Regions from separate parts of the Arthrobacter sp. USHLN218 genome, predicted to be linked through region 2. Evidence: riboswitches for the same ligand, from Rfam matches in the RefSeq annotation. Region 2 holds a riboswitch; the other holds the start of a gene.

The links. Region 2 has a riboswitch for glycine ahead of cycA (D-serine/D-alanine/glycine transporter). Riboswitches for the same ligand answer to the same signal wherever they lie in the genome.
Positions count from the first base shown of each region.
Region 1: it holds a riboswitch for glycine, as region 2 does, so the genes downstream of both, cycA (D-serine/D-alanine/glycine transporter) here and cycA (D-serine/D-alanine/glycine transporter) in region 2, are expected to answer to the same signal.

Region 1 covers NZ_JBBCYT010000005.1:58,130-67,261, reverse strand. Annotated here, with positions in the region: gene gcvP (aminomethyl-transferring glycine dehydrogenase) at 1-1,963, opposite strand, end outside; glycine riboswitch at 2,117-2,215, opposite strand; gene cycA (D-serine/D-alanine/glycine transporter) at 2,360-3,817, opposite strand; glycine riboswitch at 4,176-4,266, opposite strand; gene WFH44_RS12650 (mycothiol transferase) at 4,401-4,916, opposite strand; gene WFH44_RS12645 (protealysin inhibitor emfourin) at 4,957-5,403, opposite strand; gene WFH44_RS12640 (M4 family metallopeptidase) at 5,400-6,455, opposite strand; gene WFH44_RS12635 (MFS transporter) at 6,568-8,553, shown strand; gene WFH44_RS12630 (GntR family transcriptional regulator) at 8,573-9,132, opposite strand, start outside.
Region 2 covers NZ_JBBCYT010000004.1:352,733-361,864, forward strand. Annotated here, with positions in the region: gene ppsA (phosphoenolpyruvate synthase) at 1-2,350, opposite strand, end outside; gene cycA (D-serine/D-alanine/glycine transporter) at 2,407-3,885, opposite strand; glycine riboswitch at 4,043-4,140, opposite strand; gene WFH44_RS11505 (hypothetical protein) at 4,275-5,228, opposite strand; gene WFH44_RS11510 (GmrSD restriction endonuclease domain-containing protein) at 5,304-6,170, opposite strand; gene WFH44_RS11515 (DUF808 domain-containing protein) at 6,270-7,292, opposite strand; gene WFH44_RS11520 (hypothetical protein) at 7,965-8,309, shown strand; tRNA gene WFH44_RS11525 (tRNA-Ala) at 8,912-8,984, opposite strand.

The DNA.
Region 1 (9,132 bases), on a different contig from region 2:
ACACGCCGTGCGTGGACGGGTAGGTGATCATGATGGCAGCCAGGTCGTCCTTGTGCTGCTCGATCTTGGCCTCGAGATCGGTGTGGTCGATCGTGCCGTCGGAAGCCGTCGCGACGACAACGACCTTCATGCCGGCCAGCACGGCCGAGGCGGCGTTGGTGCCGTGTGCGGAGGCCGGGATCAGGCAGATGTTGCGCTGCTCGTTGCCCTGGGACAGGTGGTACCGGCGGATGGCCAGCAGGCCGGCGTACTCGCCCTGCGAACCGGCGTTCGGCTGGATGGACACGCCGGCGTAGCCGGTGATCGCGGAGAGCCGGGCTTCCAGGTCCTCGATCAGCTCGCGCCAGCCCTGCGTCTGGTGGTCCGGGGCGAAGGGGTGGATGGTGGCGAACTCGGGCCACGTCATGGATTCCATCTCCGCCGTGGCGTTGAGCTTCATGGTGCAGGAGCCCAGCGGAATCATGGTGCGGTCCAGGGCCAGGTCGCGGTCGGAGAGGCGGCGCAGGTAGCGCAGCATCTGGGTTTCCGAACGGTGGCTGTGGAAGACCGGGTGGTTCAGGTAGGACGAGGTCCGCTGCACGGAGGCATCCAGCTCGAAGCCCAGGCCCGAGCCGGCCGCTGCGGCGATGCGCTCGGCGGCGCCGTCAACGCCGAAGGACTCGGCCACGGCAGCCAGGTGTTCCGCCGTCGTCGATTCACCGGTGGAAATGCCCACCTGGTCCCCGTCGATGGCCCGCAGGTTGATGCCCTTGGCCTCGGCCGCGGCGATGACCTCGGCGGCCCTGCCCGGCACCTTGACGGTGAGGGTGTCGAAGAACTGCTCGGCGGCCAGTTCCAGACCGGCGTCGCGCAGCACGGTGGCAAGCGTGCGGGCCTGCGCGTTGGCGCGCTGGGCGATGGCCTTCAGCCCCTCGGGACCGTGGTAGACGGCGTACATGCCGGACACGATGGCCAGCAGCGCCTGCGCGGTGCAGATGTTGGAGGTGGCCTTCTCGCGGCGGATGTGCTGCTCGCGGGTCTGCAGGGCCAGGCGGTAGGCCGGGCGTCCGGCGGAGTCCTTGGAAACGCCGACCAGGCGGCCGGGCAGCTGGCGCTCGAGGCCCTTGTGCACGGCCATGTACGCGGCGTGCGGGCCGCCGTAGAACAGCGGCACGCCGAAGCGCTGCGAATTGCCGACGGCGATGTCCGCGCCCTGCTCGCCGGGAGGCGTGATCAGGGTCAGCGCCAGCAGGTCGGCGGCGACGGTGACCATGGCGCCGCGTTCCTTCGCTTCGGCGATGACCTGCGTGTGGTCGGCCACGCGGCCGGAAACGCCCGGCTGCTGGAGCACGATGCCGGACAGGTCGCCCTCGGGCAGGCCCGCGGTCAGGTCCGCAACCTCGACCTCGAAGCCCAGCGCCTCGGCGCGGCCCTTGACGACGGCGATCGTCTGCGGCAGCAGGTCGGCGTCGAGGACGGTCTTGCCCTCGGCATGCTTCTTGTTGCCGCGGCGCATGAGCAGCACGGCCTCGGCGACCGCGGTGGCTTCGTCCAGCAGGGAGGCGTTGGCGATGGCCAGGCCGGTCAGGTCCTCGACCATGGTCTGGAAGTTCAGCAGGGCTTCGAGCCGGCCCTGGGAGATTTCCGGCTGGTACGGCGTGTAGGCGGTGTACCAGGCCGGGGATTCGACGACGTTGCGGCGGATGACCGGCGGCGTGATCGTGTCGTAGTAGCCCTGGCCGATCATCTGGACCGCCGTGACGTTCTTGGCCGCCAGCGCGCGCAGGTCGGCCAGCACCTCGGCTTCGCTGCGGGCCGCCGGCAGGTCCAGCGGGGCCTGCTGGCGGATATCGGCGGGAACTGCCGTGTCAACCAACTCGTCGAGGCTGGCGTAGCCAACCTGCTTGAGCATCGTCTCGGCGTCGCTGCTGCGCGGGCCGATATGGCGCTCGGCAAAGGGTGCGATGGTGGGTTGAACCGTCATGAAGGAACTCCGTTATTTGGGCTGGCATGCCTGGCACGCCATGTGGATCGGGTTCCTCCCCACTCTGTATTGGACCTGAGAGATTCCGCGGAACGAATCCGCTTGCACCGTCGGTGAGCCGGTTTCATGTGTCCGGCTGCTTTCCAGAGTTGCCTCTCCGCGGCGGTACAGGTGCCTGAGAGATTCCTGGGGAGGTATTGCTCCTACGGCGCCTGCTGACTAGCACCAGCAGGACTCTCCCGCCGCATGTCGAAGGCATAATTCAGTTATTGTCGATGTGAGCATCGTAACCGTTCCGGACCGGCCTTCACAAGAAGGCTGCCGCCCGGTGACGGCCCCGCTCCCTCCGGCCGCCGCGGGGTGTCCGCGGCGGCCGGCAGGGTCTGCGTGCGCAGGTTAGTGCACGTCTGCGGGGCTTTCCTGCTGCGCCTCGTGCTCGCGCAGCTGGGCACGGAACATTTCCGCGCGGGCAACGTGGACCGGGCTCCGGCGCAGGATGGCCCAGGCGACGCCGAGGATGACGAACCAGATCGGGGTCACCAGCAGCGCCATGAGGGTGTCCGGCTGCGTGGTCAGCGCCCACAGGACGAAGGCGAAGAACGCGAACACCACCCAGACCATCGCGATGCCCCCAGGCATCTTGAACTTGGACTCATTGTGCAGGTGCGGACGGCGCTTCCGGAACGCCAGGTAGCTGGCCAGGATGATCGACCAGACGAACATAAAGCAGACCGCGGAGACCGTGGTCACCATGCCGAAGGCCTCGCCGATGCTGTCGCCGGCGTAGAGAAGGACGACGCCGGAGAGCAGCAGGACGCAGGACAGGAACAGTGCGTTCTGCGGAACCTTGCGCGAGGAGAGCTTGCCAAGGACGGTCGGGGCGTCGCCTTCCTGTGCGAGGCCGAAGACCATGCGGGAGGTCGAGTAGACGCCGGAGTTGGCCGAGGACATCGCCGAGGTCAGCACCACGAGGTTGACGATCGTGGCGGCCATGCCGAGTCCCGCCAGCGAGAACATGCCGATGAAGGGGCTGTGTCCGGCCTGGAACTCGGTCCACGGGGTGACGGCCATCAGGATGATCAGGGCGCCTACGTAGAAGAGCAGCACGCGGACGGGGATGGAGTTGATGGCCTTGGGAAGGTTCTTCTCCGGGTCCTTGGCTTCCGCCGCCGTCGTTCCCACGAGTTCGATGCCCACGAAGGCGAACACCGCGATCTGGAAGCCCGCCACGAAGCCCATGAACTCCTGCGGGAAGAAGCCGCCGTGGCTCCACAGGTTGCTGAAGGACGCCGTACCGGCGGGGGTCTCGAAACCGGTAAAGATCATGACCAGGCCCGTGACGATCAGCGCCACGATGGCGACGATCTTGATCAGGGCGAACCAGAACTCGGTTTCGCCGAAGGCCTTGACGGTAGCCAGGTTCAGTATCAGCAGGACGGCCACGGTGAAGATGCCCGGGATCCAGAGCTGGATGCCCGGCACCAGTTCATTGGCGTAGCCGGCGATCGCGATAACGTCCGCGATGCCGGTGACGACCCAGCAGAACCAGTAGGTCCAGCCGGTGAAGAACCCGGCCCAGGGACCGAGGAGGTCGCCGGCGAAGTCGCTGAACGACTTGTAGTTGAGGTTGCTCAGCAGCAGCTCGCCCATCGCCCGCATGACGAAGAACAGCATGAAGCCGATGATCATGTAGACGAAGATTACGGACGGTCCCGCAGCGGAGATCGTCTTGCCCGAACCCATGAACAGGCCGGTACCGATCGCACCTCCGATGGCGATCAGCTGGATGTGCCTGTTGCTGAGCTGGCGCTCCAGATGGGGCGCCTTCTCAGTCGAGACGGCATCAGTTTTCACGTACAGCTCCTTGAATTGACAGGGTTTCGTTCCTCTTGGGCACGATGCAGGACAGCCGGATGTCAGCCGAAAGCCCAGCCCTTGTCCGCGCGGAAATAGAGGTCGGCAGTGGTCCAGTCAGGGGGCCAGGGCCGGATGGAGGGGGTGGGCGCGACTGCGCCCTGGTTGGGGGAAATTGGCGCTCTCGCTCGGGATCGCCATCTGGAACTCCATCACGTCAGGTGGCGCAGGTACGCCACGTTGATTGGGTTCCTCCCCACTCTGTATGGAACCTGAGAGATTCGGGGTGCTGCATTGCTGCATGCGCCCTTGCCCCGACGGTGAGCCGCGCTGATGCGCGGCTGCTTTCCAGAGGTGCCTCGCCGCGGCGGTACATTGGCCTGAGAGATTCCCGGGGAGGGTTTGCTCCTTCGGCGCCTGCACTGGCAGGACTCTCCCGCCGCAGATCAAAAGCTAGTGCGCCACGAGTGACGCGACTCACACCTTAGCGGTTTCCGGCCACCCGGCGCAAGCTCTATTTCCGGCCGGCCGTTCGGTCGGCCCGGCGGGACGCGGCGTCCTGCGCCGGGTGCCTGCCACGGAATCACGCTTCCCCGCGCCCGAGCATGCCCTTCACATAGGCGGCCTGGCCGCAATGTTCCAGGCAGTCATCGAGGACGCTCACCAGCCGGACGCCGAGCGTCACATGCGGGTTCCAGCGCGTGTCCACCACGCGGTCCAGGTCCTGCTCGGTCAGCCCGCGCAGGTAGTCCACGGTGGCGGCGTGGACCTCGTCGAAGTACTCCTGGAGCAGCGCGGGCGAGGCGACGCGCACCTTGTCGACCTGCCCCGAGCTGTGGCCGAAACCGGTGTCCCCGATCTCCAGCGGCAGGCCGATCTTTGCCGCCCACCCGCCCGCGGTCCACTGCTGCCCCGTTCCGGCGACGTCGGCAATGTGGTCGTCCTGCACCCGGGAGAGGTGCCAGATGAGCCAGCCGATGGAGTTGCCTCCCCCGCCCGGGCGCACGGCGAGCTGCTCCGGCTCCAGCCCTTCGAGGATGTCGTGGACGCGTTCCCGGGCGCGGCCGTAGGCGTCGATCAGCAGGTCGTTGAGTTTCATGGAGCTAGCGTACGACGACGGCGGGGAGCCGCGCGCGACGCTAGCGGCCGTCGTCGAAGGGGCCGTCCTGCGGCGGGAACAGCCTCTGACCTGGGTCGGTGGACCATCGGGATGGGTCCGTCACCGGCCGTTCCGGTTCCAGGACGTCATCGTCCCGGTCCACGGCGGGTTCCGGTTCGGAGCCCCCGGCTTCGATTGGGCCGCCTGCTTCGCCCGGGTCCCCGGCGCGGGCGGCGTCCCTGGTCCTGTCCACCAACGCGCGCCAGGGGCCGGTCACATGGTGTTCCGGCAGCGTCGCCTGGCGCTCCCCCGCGCTGATGGAGTAGACATAGCGGTCGGGCTGGTTGGCCTCGTCGGGCAGGTCATCCCACGGGCACGAGTCGATCAGCGGCATCCAGACATCGCGCAGCTCCGGCTGGGCGACGTCCACCGCCCACCGCGTGGTCAGTCCGGCGAACCCGCCGGTGCGCCTGACGGCGATCCTCATTCCAGTACGCCCACCTCTGTCCAGGCTGCCGTGACGGCCTTGAGTTCCTCTGATTCCTTACCGTAGCGGCTTTCCGCTGCGGCCGCAGTAGCCTCCGCGAAGGCGGTGAAGCCGCTGTCGGGGCTGAGCCGGGTGCCGGTGAGCGTGTCGTACCAGATCTGCCCCGCCCGCTCCCACGCCCTGCCGCCCAGCTGGACCGCGAGCCGGTAGAAGGCGTGGTTGGGGATGCCGGAGTTCACGTGCACGCCGCCGTTGTCTCCACGGGTATCCACATAGCCCGCCATGGTGGCCGGCTGCGGATCCTTGCCGACGACATCGTCGTCGTACGCGGTGCCCGGGGCCTTCATCGACCGCAGGGCGACGCCGCTGACCTGGTCCGTGAACAGGCCCGCTCCGATCAGCCAGTCCGCCTCCTCCGCGGTCTGGCCGAGCCGGTGCTGTTCGACCAGCGCCGCGAAGACATCGGAGACCGACTCGTTCAGCGCCCCGGGCTGGTTCCGGTATTCGAGGTTGGCGGTATGCTGCATCACCCCGTGGGTCAGTTCGTGCCCGATCACCGACAGCGACTTGGTGAAGCGGTGGAAGATTTTGCCGTCGCCGTCGCCGAACACCATCCTGGTCCCGTTCCAGAAGGCGTTGTCGTAGGCCTCGCCGTAGTGGACGGTGGCGCGCAGGATCTCGCCCGCACCGTCCAGCGAATTGCGCCCGTACGCCTGCGCGTAGAGATCGAAGGTGTAGCCCAGCCCGTCGTACGCCTCGTTGACGGCCGGGTCCTGCACTTCGGCCTCGCCCTCGGTGCGGACACGGATGCCGGGCAGCCGCTCCCGATGCTGCGCGTCGCTGATCCGCCGCGTCGGATGCAAACCCTCCCCGCCCGGCCCGGTTGACGGCAGGATCCCCGGCAGTTCCCCCGTCCGGGCGCAGGACGCGTTCCGGCGCCGCCGGATCAGCGCATCCCTGCCCAAGGCACGCTGCGCCGCCTCCGCGACGGGCGCATCTTCCAGCAGGGCCAGGCGGCGGAGCAGATAAGGCGGGACGAACGAGCAGTACATGCGGACCTCCTTGCGTCTACCCTCAGCGTAGGCTTCCGCTCCGACATTTTGCTCCACGAACAACGGCTGCTTCGACCCCCGTGCGGACACCGCCGGCCGCTACTCTTGTGGCATGCCTGAGTCTGCCGCCGCGCGCAAGCGCATGCCCATCTGGGCCGTCATCGCCGTCCTGTGCCTGGCCGGGACGACGGTGTCGCTGCAGCAGACCATGGTGGTCCCGCTCCTGCCGGCATTCCAGCAACTGCTCGGCGTCACCGCCGACGACGCTTCCTGGCTGGTCACGGCCACGCTCCTGACCTCCGCCGTCGCCACCCCCATCGTCGCCCGGCTGGCGGACATGTTCGGCAAACGGCGCATGATGCTCGTCTGCATCGTGCTGATGACGGCCGGCTCCATCGTCGCCGCCCTCGGCGGGAACTTCGCCACCATCGTGGCCGGCCGCTCCCTGCAGGGCTTTTCGTCCGCGCTGATCCCGGTCGGGATCAGCATCATGCGGGACGAACTCCCGCGCGAGCAGGTCAGCTCGGCGATCGCGTTGATGAGCGCGACCCTGGGCATCGGCGGCGCGCTCGGACTGCCGTTGGGCGGGATCCTGTACCAGCAGGCCGGATGGGAATCCGTCTTCTGGCTGTCCGCCGCCGTCGGCGCGACGATCCTGGTGGCGGTGTTCGCCGTCGTCTCCGAATCCGATGTCATGACGCGCGGCCGCTTCGACTTCCTCGGAGCCGCCATGCTCTCGGTGATCCTGACGGCGCTGCTGCTGGCCATCTCGAAAGGCGGCAGCTGGGGCTGGGGCAGCGAACCGACGATCCTGCTCTTCGTCGTCACCGCCGTGGGGCTGGCGCTCTGGATTCCGTACTCGTTGAAAGTCAGCCAGCCGCTGGTCGACCTGCGCACCTCCGCACGGCGGCCGGTGCTGCTGACCAACATCGGTTCCATCATGGTCGGCTTCGCGCTCTTCGCCAACATGCTGCTCAGCACCCAGCAGCTCCAGCTGCCGACCGCCTCCGGATACGGCTTCGGGCTGGATCCCGTGGTCGCGGGGCTGGCCATGATTCCGTCCGGGCTCGCCATGGTGGTCTTCTCCCCGGTCTCCGGCGCCCTGATCAACCGCTACGGCGGAAGGGCCACGCTGATCACAGGTTCGGCCATCATGGCCGCCGCCTACATCGGCCGCGTGTTCTTCAGCGATTCCGTCGCCGCGGTCATCGTTGGTTCGACGATCGTGAGCATAGGTTCGGCCGTGGCCTATGCCGCGATGCCAAGCCTGATCATGGCCAACGTCCCGATCACGGAGACGGCCTCCGCCAACGGCCTCAACGCGCTGCTGCGGGCCATCGGAACCTCGTCCTCCAGCGCCGCCGTCGCCGCCATCCTGGCGGGCGTGACGGTGAGCGTCGGCGGCACGGTCTACCCCTCCATGGCCGCGTTCCAGGACGTGTTCTGGCTGGCGGCCCTGGCCTCCCTCGCGTGCTGCGCGGTGGTCTGGTTCGTCCCGCGCGTCGTTCCGGAACCAGTGCAGGCCGGGGCGCCGGCGGAAGCGGCGGCTGCCGTGACGCAGGCGGGCGAGAGCGCCGAGACGGTGGTCGGCGGGACGACGCAGCGGCCCGACGGCCAGCCGATCGCGCACGCGGTGGTCACCGTGATGAAGACGTCCGGCGAGCCCGTGGACTGGAGCCGGGCCAACAACGACGGCGAATTTTCCCTCGCGCTCCCCGGCCCCGGGGAGTACCTGGTGGTGGCCAATGCCGACGGCTGGGCGCCGACGTCGAAAGTCGTCCGCTTCACGGGAACCGAACACGATCAACGCATCAGGCTGACCCAGCGGCTCACCGTCACCGGCTGGGTACTGCGCGGCGGCGCGGCCCTGCCCGGAGCGCTGGTCGCGCTGAGCGCCCATTCCGGGGAGTACATCGCCTCGACCCGCACCGACAACGCGGGCAGGTACGAGCTGCGGCTGCCGCCCGCGGGCCGGTACGTGATGACGGTGGTGGAGCCCGATACGCAGCGCACGCAGTCCCGCACCCTCGTGCTCAGGGCGGAATCGGAGGTGGCCAGCTTCGACTTGGTCGGCGCCGCCCGGGAAACCCTCCTCTGAACCTGCGCTCCGGGTCCGGCTAGGCCTCCGCGGGCGAGCCGCTGCCGCGCAGTTCCTCGGTCAGGACCCAGAACATGCGCCGGAGCCGCTCCACCGCCGCGTCCGGCTCATCCGCTTTCAGCAGCGCCACCGATTCCTTCCAGCCGTCGCTCCAGAGGAAGTAGAACTCCGAGCGCCGGTACAGGTAGAGCCGGCCCAGCGAGCGCTTCAGGACGTGCTCATTCACCGCGCGCAGCTCATCGTGGTCTGCGGCATCGACGATGATGCGGATCAAGTCCAGCAGGATCTCCCGGGAGCCCGGCATGTCCCCGCTATCGAGCGCGGCCTCCAGCTGCCAGGCGCGGGCCTCCATGGCGGCGATGCCGCTGCTGCCGATCCTCGGTGCGGCCCGTTCGAAGACGGCCACGAGCACCACCTCGAGGACATCGAGCAGCTGGATGGCGTGCAGTTCATTGACGACGGCGATCTGCCGCGACTTATCCGGCAGTGTTTCCACCAGCCCCTCGTCGGTCAGCTCCGCGAGGGCCGCGGGCACCAGAGCCGCGTCCACCCCCAGCTCCTCGGCCAGCCGGGCCTCGT
Region 2 (9,132 bases):
CGGGGTTGAGCGAGATCGACTCGATGCCCTGCTCCAGCAGCCATTCCGCCAGGTCGGGGTGGTCGCTCGGGCCCTGGCCGCAGATGCCCACGTACTTGCCGCGCGCGCGGCAGGCAGCGATGGCCATCCCGAGCAGCTTCCGGACCGCCGGGTTGCGCTCGTCGAACGCCCCGGCAACGAGCGCCGAGTCCCGGTCCAGGCCGAGGGTGAGCTGGGTCAGGTCGTTCGAGCCGATGGAGAAGCCGTCGAAGTAGTCCAGGAACTCGTCGGCGAGCAGGGCGTTGGCCGGCAGCTCGCACATCATGACGATCTCGAGGCCGTCCTCGCCGCGGCTCAGCCCGTTGGCGGCCAGCAGTTCGGTGACGCCGCGGGCCTCCTCCAGGGTGCGCACGAACGGGACCATCAGCTTGATGTTCGAGAGCCCCATCTCGTTGCGCGCGAATTTCAGGGCCTCGCACTCGAGCTCGAAGGCCTGGCGGAAGGACTCCGAGAGGTATCGGGAGGCGCCCCGGTAGCCGATCATCGGGTTTTCCTCGGTCGGTTCGAACGCGGGACCGCCGAGCAGGTTCGCGTACTCGTTGGACTTGAAGTCGGAGAGCCGGATGATCACCGGCTCCGGGGCGAAGGCTGCGGCGATGGTGGAGATGCCCTCGGCGAGCCGCTTGACGTAGAAGTCGCGCGGCCCGTCGTAGGCGGCGATCCGCTCGCGGATCTGCTGGACCGTGTAGTCCGAGAGCGCGGCGGGGCGCTCGATCTCGCCGTCCAACGCCAGCAGCGCGTTGGGGTGGATGCCGATCTGGCGGTTGATGATGAATTCCAGGCGGGCCAGGCCCACCCCGTTGTGCGGCAGCCGGGCGAAGCTGAAGGCCTGTTCCGGAGTGCCGACGTTCATCATGATCTTCACCGGTGCCGGCGGCATCGTGTCCAGCGCGGTCTCGTGCAGCGTGTAGTCGAGCAGGCCCTCGTAGACCAGCCCGGCCTCGCCCTCGGCGCAGGAGACGGTGACGGGGGTGCCGTCCGTCAGCACGCGGGACGCGTTCCCGGTGCCGACGACTGCGGGGATGCCCAGCTCGCGGGCGATGATGGCGGCGTGGCAGGTGCGGCCGCCGCGGTCGGTGATGATGGCCGCGGCCTTCTTCATGATCGGTTCCCAGTCCGGGTCGGTCATGTTCGCCACCAGGACGTCGCCCGGCTCGAACGAGGCCATCTGGTCGATCGAGGTCAGCACGCGCACCTGGCCTGCGCCGATGCGCTGGCCGATGGCGCGGCCTTCGGCCAGGACCTTGGATCGTTCGTTGAGGACGAAGCGGGAGAGGGTGCCGCTGGCCTTCCGGGACTCGACCGTCTCGGGGCGTGCCTGCAGGATGTACAGTTCCCCGTCCACGCCGTCCTTGCCCCACTCGATGTCCATGGGGCGCCCGTAGTGGGCTTCGATGGCCATCGCGTGCCGGGCCAGCTGTTCGACCTCGGCGTCGGTGAGGCTGAAGCGGCCGCGCTGTTCGCGGGTCACCGGCACGAAATCGACGGTCCGGCCGATTTCCTGCGATTCGGTGTAGGTCATCTGCAGGGCCTTCTCGCCCAGTCCGCGCTTGAGGATCGCGGGCCGGCCCGCCGCGAGGGTGGGCTTGTGCACGTAGAACTCGTCCGGGTTGACCGCGCCCTGGACCACGGCCTCGCCCAGGCCGTAGGAGGACGTGATGAACACGGCGTCGGTGAAGCCCGATTCGGTGTCCATGGTGAACATGACACCGGAGGCGCCGATGTCGGAGCGGACCATGCGCTGGATGCCGGCGGAGAGCGCAACCTCGGAGTGCGTGAACCCGTGGTGGACCCGGTAGGCGATGGCGCGGTCGTTGTAGAGCGAAGCGAAGACGTCCTTGATGGCCAGCAGCACGTTGTCGATGCCGCGGATGTTCAGGAAGGTCTCCTGCTGGCCAGCGAAGGAAGCATCCGGCAGGTCCTCGGCCGTGGCGCTGGAGCGCACCGCCCAGGAAACCTCCGACTCGTTGCCGTGGCCTTCGGTCAGCTTGGCGTAGGCGCTGCGGACCTCCTCCTCGAACCCGGCCGGGAACTCAGCCTCGCGGATCAGGTCCCGGATGGCGGTGCCGGCCTTGGCCAGCGCCGTGACGTCGTCGCTGTCCAGGCCTTCCAGGATCGCGGCGATGCCGGCCTCGAGGCCGGACTCCTGCAGGAAACGCCGGTAGGCGTCCGCCGTCGTCGCAAAACCCTCCGGGACCCGGACCCCGGCCGTGGCCAGGTTGCCGATCAATTCGCCAAGCGAGGCGTTCTTGCCCCCGACCTGTTCAAGGTCGGCCAGCCCAAGTTCAGTGAACCAAAGAACATCGGTCATAGTGTGGTGCTCCTTTTGAGAAAACAGCGTTAAACGTGTGGACAAAATCTTGGCGGCTACTGGGTATCCGCAGCGGCGGCCCGGCGGGCCTCGGCCTCAAGCTTCGCTTCGGCCTCGAGGTCGGCATGGAACGCCTCGTAGCGGGCCAGGTGCGTCGGGCGGCGGCGCAGCACGAGCCAGGCGATGGCGAGGATGACGAACCAGATCGGGGTAACCAGCAGCGCGGTGAGGGTGTCCGGCTGCGTGGTCAGCGCCCAGAGGACGAAGGCGAAGAACGCGAACACCACCCAGACCATGACAACGCCGCCGGGCATCTTGAACTTGGACTCTTCATGCAGCCGCGCCCGGCGCCTCCGGAAGGCGAGGTAGCTGGCCAGGATGATGGACCAGACGAACATGAAGCAGACGGCGGAGACCGTGGTCACCATTTCGAACGCCAGGGCGATGTCCTTGCCGGCATACAGGAGTACGACGCCGGAGAGCAGCAGGACGCAGGACAGGAACAGTGCGTTCTGCGGAACCTTGCGCGAGGAGAGCTTGCCGAAGACAGTCGGAGCGTCGCCTTCCTGTGCGAGGCCGTAGACCATGCGGGAGGTCGAGTAGACGCCGGAGTTGGCCGAGGACATCGCCGAGGTCAGCACCACGAGGTTGATGATCGTGGCGGCCATGCCGAGTCCCGCCAGCGAGAACATGCCGATGAAGGGGCTGCGGCCCGCCTCGAACTCGGTCCACGGGGTAACCGACATCAGGATGATCAGGGCGCCTACGTAGAACAGGAGCACACGGATGGGGATGGAGTTGATGGCCTTCGGAAGGTTCTTCTCCGGATTCTTGGCTTCCGCCGCCGTCGTACCCACGAGTTCGATGCCCACGAAGGCGAACACCGCGATCTGGAAGCCCGCCACGAAGCCCATGAACCCGTTCGGGAAGAAGCCGCCGTGGCTCCACAGGTTGCTGAAGGCGGCCGGGCCGGCGGGGGACTCGAAACCGGTGAAGATCATGACCAGGCCCGTGCCGATCAGCGCCAGGATGGCGACGATCTTGATCATGGCGAACCAGAACTCGGTCTCGCCGAAGGCCTTGACGGTAGCCAGGTTCAGCAGCAGCAGGACGGCCACGGTGAAGATGCCCGGAATCCAGAGCTGGATGCCCGGCACCAGTTCGTCGGCGTAGCCGGCGATCGCGATAACGTCCGCGATGCCGGTGACGACCCAGCAGAACCAGTAGGTCCAGCCGGTGAAGAACCCGGCCCACGGTCCCAGCAAGTCAGCGGCGAAATCGCTGAAGGACTTGTAGTGGAGGTTGCTGAGCAGCAGCTCGCCCATCGCCCGCATGACGAAGAACAGCATGAAGCCGATGATCATGTAAACGAAGATCACGGAGGGGCCGGCTGCCGAAATGGTCTTTCCCGAGCCCATGAACAGGCCGGTGCCGATGGCGCCGCCGATGGCGATCAGCTGGATGTGCCTGTTGGATAGCTGCCGCGCGAGATGCGGGGGTTCGCCTGTCGTGGTGGATGCATGTGGCGTAGTCATGAGGAACTCCATGGTTCAAGTGGCACGGGCGCACCACGTTGATTCGGTTCCTCCCCGCTCTGTATTGGACCTGAGAGATTCCGCGCGCCCTGCTTGCGCAGGAGCCGCTTGCACCGTGGGTGAGAAAGGCTGCCGCCCGTCTGCTTTCCAGAGTTGCCTAGCCGCGGCGGTACGTGGGCCTGAGAGATTCCCGGGGAGGGTTTGCTCCTACGGCGCCTGCCGAATGTACCGGCAGGACTCTCCCGCCGCAGATTGTAGGCATTATTTACTTATGGGTGACTGGGATCACAACCTAGGGTAGAGTGCAGCCCGGCCTCCCGCAAGCGGGTTGCGTGAAGGGCGTCATATTTCGGAAAACAGGGTCACTCGCCCCGCCGCGGGCGAAGCCGTCAACCGCGTTCGGCGAATGGCGGCACGTGGTGGTCGGGCCCGAAGGGTCTGAACCAGTCCTCGAACTTCATGGACGGGGCACCTTGGGGGCTGGCCTCCGGATCGTTTTCGAAGCCGTCCATGGCCGGGTCGAAAAGCATCATGGAGTCGGCGAAACGCAGGAAGAACTGTTCAAGCATGGCCACCCAGTCCGGGGGCAGGTCGGTCTCGAGCTCCAGATCGTCGGCCAGGAATTCCGCCTCGGCGAGAAGGCAGCGCAGGCCAAGCTCCTGGGCCACGCAGGACGGCTCCTTCCAGCCCGCGGCCAGGTTCATCGTGAGGTCGGTGCAGACGGTGAGGAACCGGGCCGCGAAACGGGCGTCGTAGTGGTGGGCGTACTGCGGCGGGAGGTTGCCGAGGACATAGGTCTCGTCAATGTCCCTGGCCGTCGGCTCCCGGTCCCTGAGCAGGTCTATGTCGTTGAACAGCTCGTCGATCATCCCGGCGCCCGCGTGCCAGAGCAACCCGGCCAGCACCCGGGCCCGGTGCCGGGACAGCTCGCGCTCCGCCGAGGGCGCCGCCGGATCGTAGCCGAGCCGTTCGAGCGCGATCCCGCCGGCGCGGTCCGCCGCTTCCAGCAGGGCGTTCACGGCGTTGCCGCTGATTCCGGTGTCCGCAGGCTCCCGCCCGCCATCGGCTCCGGCGGCATGGGGCATAACGGAGTCGGCCACCCCATGACCCTCCGCCGGCTCGACCTTGCCTCGCAGGAGCCGGATCCCCGGGACGTCCGCCGCGACGGCCAGCGGATCCATGGCAACGGCGAGGGCGGCGAACAGGTCCGTCGAGGCCAGGGCCACGTGTTCGGGTGATTCGGCTTTGACGACGGCGTAGCTCCGCAGCTCCCCCGGGTCGGTGATGTCCACGTCGATGGCGATGTGGATCGACGCCGGGATGGGCCTCTCCGGGTCATTCATGCGTAACACCCTACTCCCGCTGGCGCCCGCTTCGGCCGGAAAAGCCGCGTGGGAGGAAAAGCTGCCCGGGACCCGTCAGACCTCGCAGCCGACTCCGTCGCCGTTGCCGTCGAACCTGTCGCTCCAGCCGGGGTCGCCCGAGCGGATGGGCGCTGCCCCGCGGGCCTTCACCTCGGCACAGTTCTTGTACTCGGTGGCAGGGAGGGCCACTCCCTCGTCATCGGCCGGGACCTGTTGGTCCGCGCAGGATGAGGTCAGGACCTTCTTGATGGCGTCGTGCTCGGCCTGCGTCATCCAGAGCCCGTACTTCGCCTTTACCGCGGTCTGCAGCGCAACGTACTCACAGCGGAAGCCCCTGTTCGGCGGGAGCCAGGTCGCGGCGTCGCCGTCGCCCTTGGCCCCGTTGGCGGGACCGTCCGCGGCCCGCAGGTTGAGCGGATCGTTGGCGAACGCTGCCCGTTGGCCGGAGGAAAGCTTCTGCGCGCCCTTCTGCCACGCATCGGAGAGAGCGACGACGTGGTCGATCTGGACGAGGGTGCTGGTCTTGTTGCCGCGGACAAAATCGATCGTCTTGCCGGTGTAGGGATCGGCGAGGGTGCCGGTCAGGACGACACAGTGCCTAGTGCCGGACTTGAACGTCTCGTTGGTCAGATCCCGCGCGAGGACGTCGTTCCGGGCATCGCAGCCGTTGTGGTCCGGATCCAGCCACCCATCGCCGAACTGCTCGCGCGAGTAGCCGGTCTTCGGGGCGCGGCCCTTGACCTCGATCGTTGCCAGCTGCTCCAGCACGGTACCGGCCGCTGGCGCAGCGGTCTGCGTAGACTCGGCCGCCCCGGCCGGGGCCGGAACTTGGGCGTCATAGGCTGGAGTGCAGGCCGCCAGGGATGCGGCGGTGAGGAAGGCTGCGGTCAGGGAGAGGGCACGGCGGCGGAAAGTCTGCATATTCCTTAGGTGTTCGGGAGACCCGGCGGATCCCGCCCTCCAGCCTATGACCCCGTTGCCCGAACGCGGACCAGGCTCGCCCTGCTGGGCGGCGTGCGCCTAGGGAGCGGGATCCGTGCCGCGCTCCGAGGGCCGGTGGCCGGCGACGGCGGCGCGTCCGTCGCCCTCTTCGTGCCCGCCCTTGTTCTTACCGAAGGGCAGCACCTTCAGCAGCGGGTGCAGGACGATCATGACGACGAGGCCCCACGCGAGCCCGAGGACGGCTGAGCACAGGGTGTTCACAAGCCAGGACAGGAAGCCGCCGACTACGGCGATCCCCGCGAAGGGCCCCTCAAGGAGGTGGACCAGGTCGTATGGCGCATGCCAGCCGAGGTCGTGCGCCCCCTGGAGCATGATGTGGCCGCCGACCCAAAGCATGGCGATTGTCCCGACGAACGTAACCGCGCCCAGCACGGAGGGCATGCCCTTGACGAGCAGCCGACCAAAACGCTGAGAGCCCGCGGAGTCCTTGGTTGTCAGGTGCAGGCCGATGTCGTCCATCTTGACGATGAGAGCAACGGCGCCGTACACGAGCACCGTAATCGCGATCGCCACAACGACCAGGATGACCGCCCTGACCCACAGAGCCTGGTCCGCCACCTCGTTCATGGCGATGACCATGATCTCGCAGGACAGGATGAAGTCGGTCGTGATGGCACCCTTGACGACCTTGCCCTCCGCCGCCCCGCCCCGTTCAACGGCCGGAGCCTCTTCGCCACCGTGGTGGCCGCGGAGCCTGTGCCAGACCTTCTCGGCACCCTCATAACAGAGGTAGGTGCCTCCCAGCATGAGGATGAACGGGATGATCCCAGGGATGAAGGCGCTGATGAGCAGCAGCGCCGGCAGAATGATCACGAGCTTGTTCCGCAGCGAGCCCCAGAAGATCTTCTTGATCATCGGCAGCTCTCGGGACGGATCCCTACCGGACACGTACTGCGGCGTAACGGCGGCGTCGTCGATCACCACGCCGGCGGCCTTGGTTCCGGCCTTGGCCGCTCCGGCGGCGACGTCATCAACCGAGGCGGCAGCGATACGGGCCAGGGCAGCGACATCGTCGAGAAGGGCAACGAGACCGCCGCTCACAGGTCGCCTCCGGACTGCTCGACGGCGGACTGCTGGACGCGGCTGGCACGTGTGATCGGCATATTCCGAGTATATGTTGGCGTATGGGCCGGCAGCTGGTGTGGAGGCAAAGCCATGATGCGCCGGAATGCTGGCGCGGGCTGCCCGACTCCTGATGCGTTCCTGCTGATAAGAGTCCGGGGCGCCCCTCGAGTACTCGGACCGGAAGGGCCCGGCCCGCCTGCCGGGATGGCAGGACGCCGCCGCGGTCAGGCAGCTCCGATGGTGCGGAACACCGCCCCGGCACCCAATCCAGGTGTGAGCCCGGGGCGATGCCCGCTGCCCCCACTCGCAAGGGGCACCCGGAACCTGGCTCTGTGAGGGCACAGCCGGCTCCGCCTCCCGGGTCCGCTCTGAGCGCCGGGATAGGACCATTCTTGCCTTCGCGAGGACGCGTCAACAGAGCCAGTTCCGGGGAGACCAGGACCCCTCATAAAGGGTGTTTGCTCCGGCTGCGCACCGGCAGACACCGGATGCCTGCCGTTGGGCTTCCCGAGCCTGTCGGCAGGCCATCCGAGGCAGGGCGATCACCGCGCACACGTGCCCTAGCCAGCAGCGGCTGCTCCGAGTGGAGGCCCACGGGCCAATCCCCCGGGTATACGAGGGAATCGCGGCTCTACATAGGATTCACCTATGAGCTGCAAGAAACGTACCGTCGAAGCTGTCCGTGACGAAATAGTCGCCGCAACTGCAGACCTGCGTGCGGTCGCCCGAGAGGAGCAGGACAAGCAACGGAACCAGGTTGCCGACTGGCTTGACGGACAGTTCATCGGTATCGCAGACCGGCGCGTTTTGCGTAAAGCCGCCTCAAATGCCCTCAGCGGTCTCTACCGAGGCGGAATGGGGTCGTTCCAGGATGTCGGCACAGAGCCATCATCCAAAGCGGTCAAGAGACTGTATCTCGCATTGCGGCGTGCGAACTCTTGGTTCCTGCACAACCCACGAAGCACGCGGACGACACCGACCACCCGCCCGTAAGCGGTGGCCGTGCCCGTCGGACGGGTTCGGTCGCGGGTCAAAGCTGAGCGCCGCCGGTCGGTCGCCGAGCGCCGTCAGAGGGAGCAGCTTCATCAGATGCATCAACTTCCCCGCTCAGGCGGGCAGGTGCCCTGCGCTCAGTCGGACCCGTCTAGCCGGTTTCCGTAGGGATAAGCGATCCAGGGCCCGGTTCCCAATTCCGGACACTGGGCGTGCATGGCACGTTTGGTAACGTCGTAGTCCGCCGGAGCCCGCCTGTACATCAGTTCAACCAGGTTGACGTCATGGTCAACGCGGCCGTCTTCCCACATTGCGTCATAGCGGAACGCCCGGACCCGGCGGCGCAACCACCTTGATGTCCCCATGTAGGCGGTTGCGCGGAAAGCAAACGGGAAACGAGCATCTGCGGGCACAAGTCCATGTTCACACATGCAGGCCGGTCTAATCTGCCCAGTCGGCGTGGACACTGAGAATCATGGATTAAGACGCGGTGGCCGATCGGATCCGCGCCCTGACGACGACGGCGGCTGAGGCCCAAATCGCCCGTCCAGCCGGGCATCACGTCAGCGGTTCGCGGAACCCGCTAAGTACGGCGAAAGCGGTGGAGCCTAGGGGAATCGAACCCCTGACCTTTTCATTGCGAACGAAACGCTCTACCAACTGAGCTAAGGCCCCGAGTAACTGCGTAGATCATATGACCGTCGTGGCCGAATCACCAAAAACGGATGTAGCGAGACCCCCGCTCCATCCGGCAGGCATCCGGCTGGATCGGGGGTCTTCAGCTGTGAACAACAGGTTGGATCCTTGCGGGATCCGTCCGCAG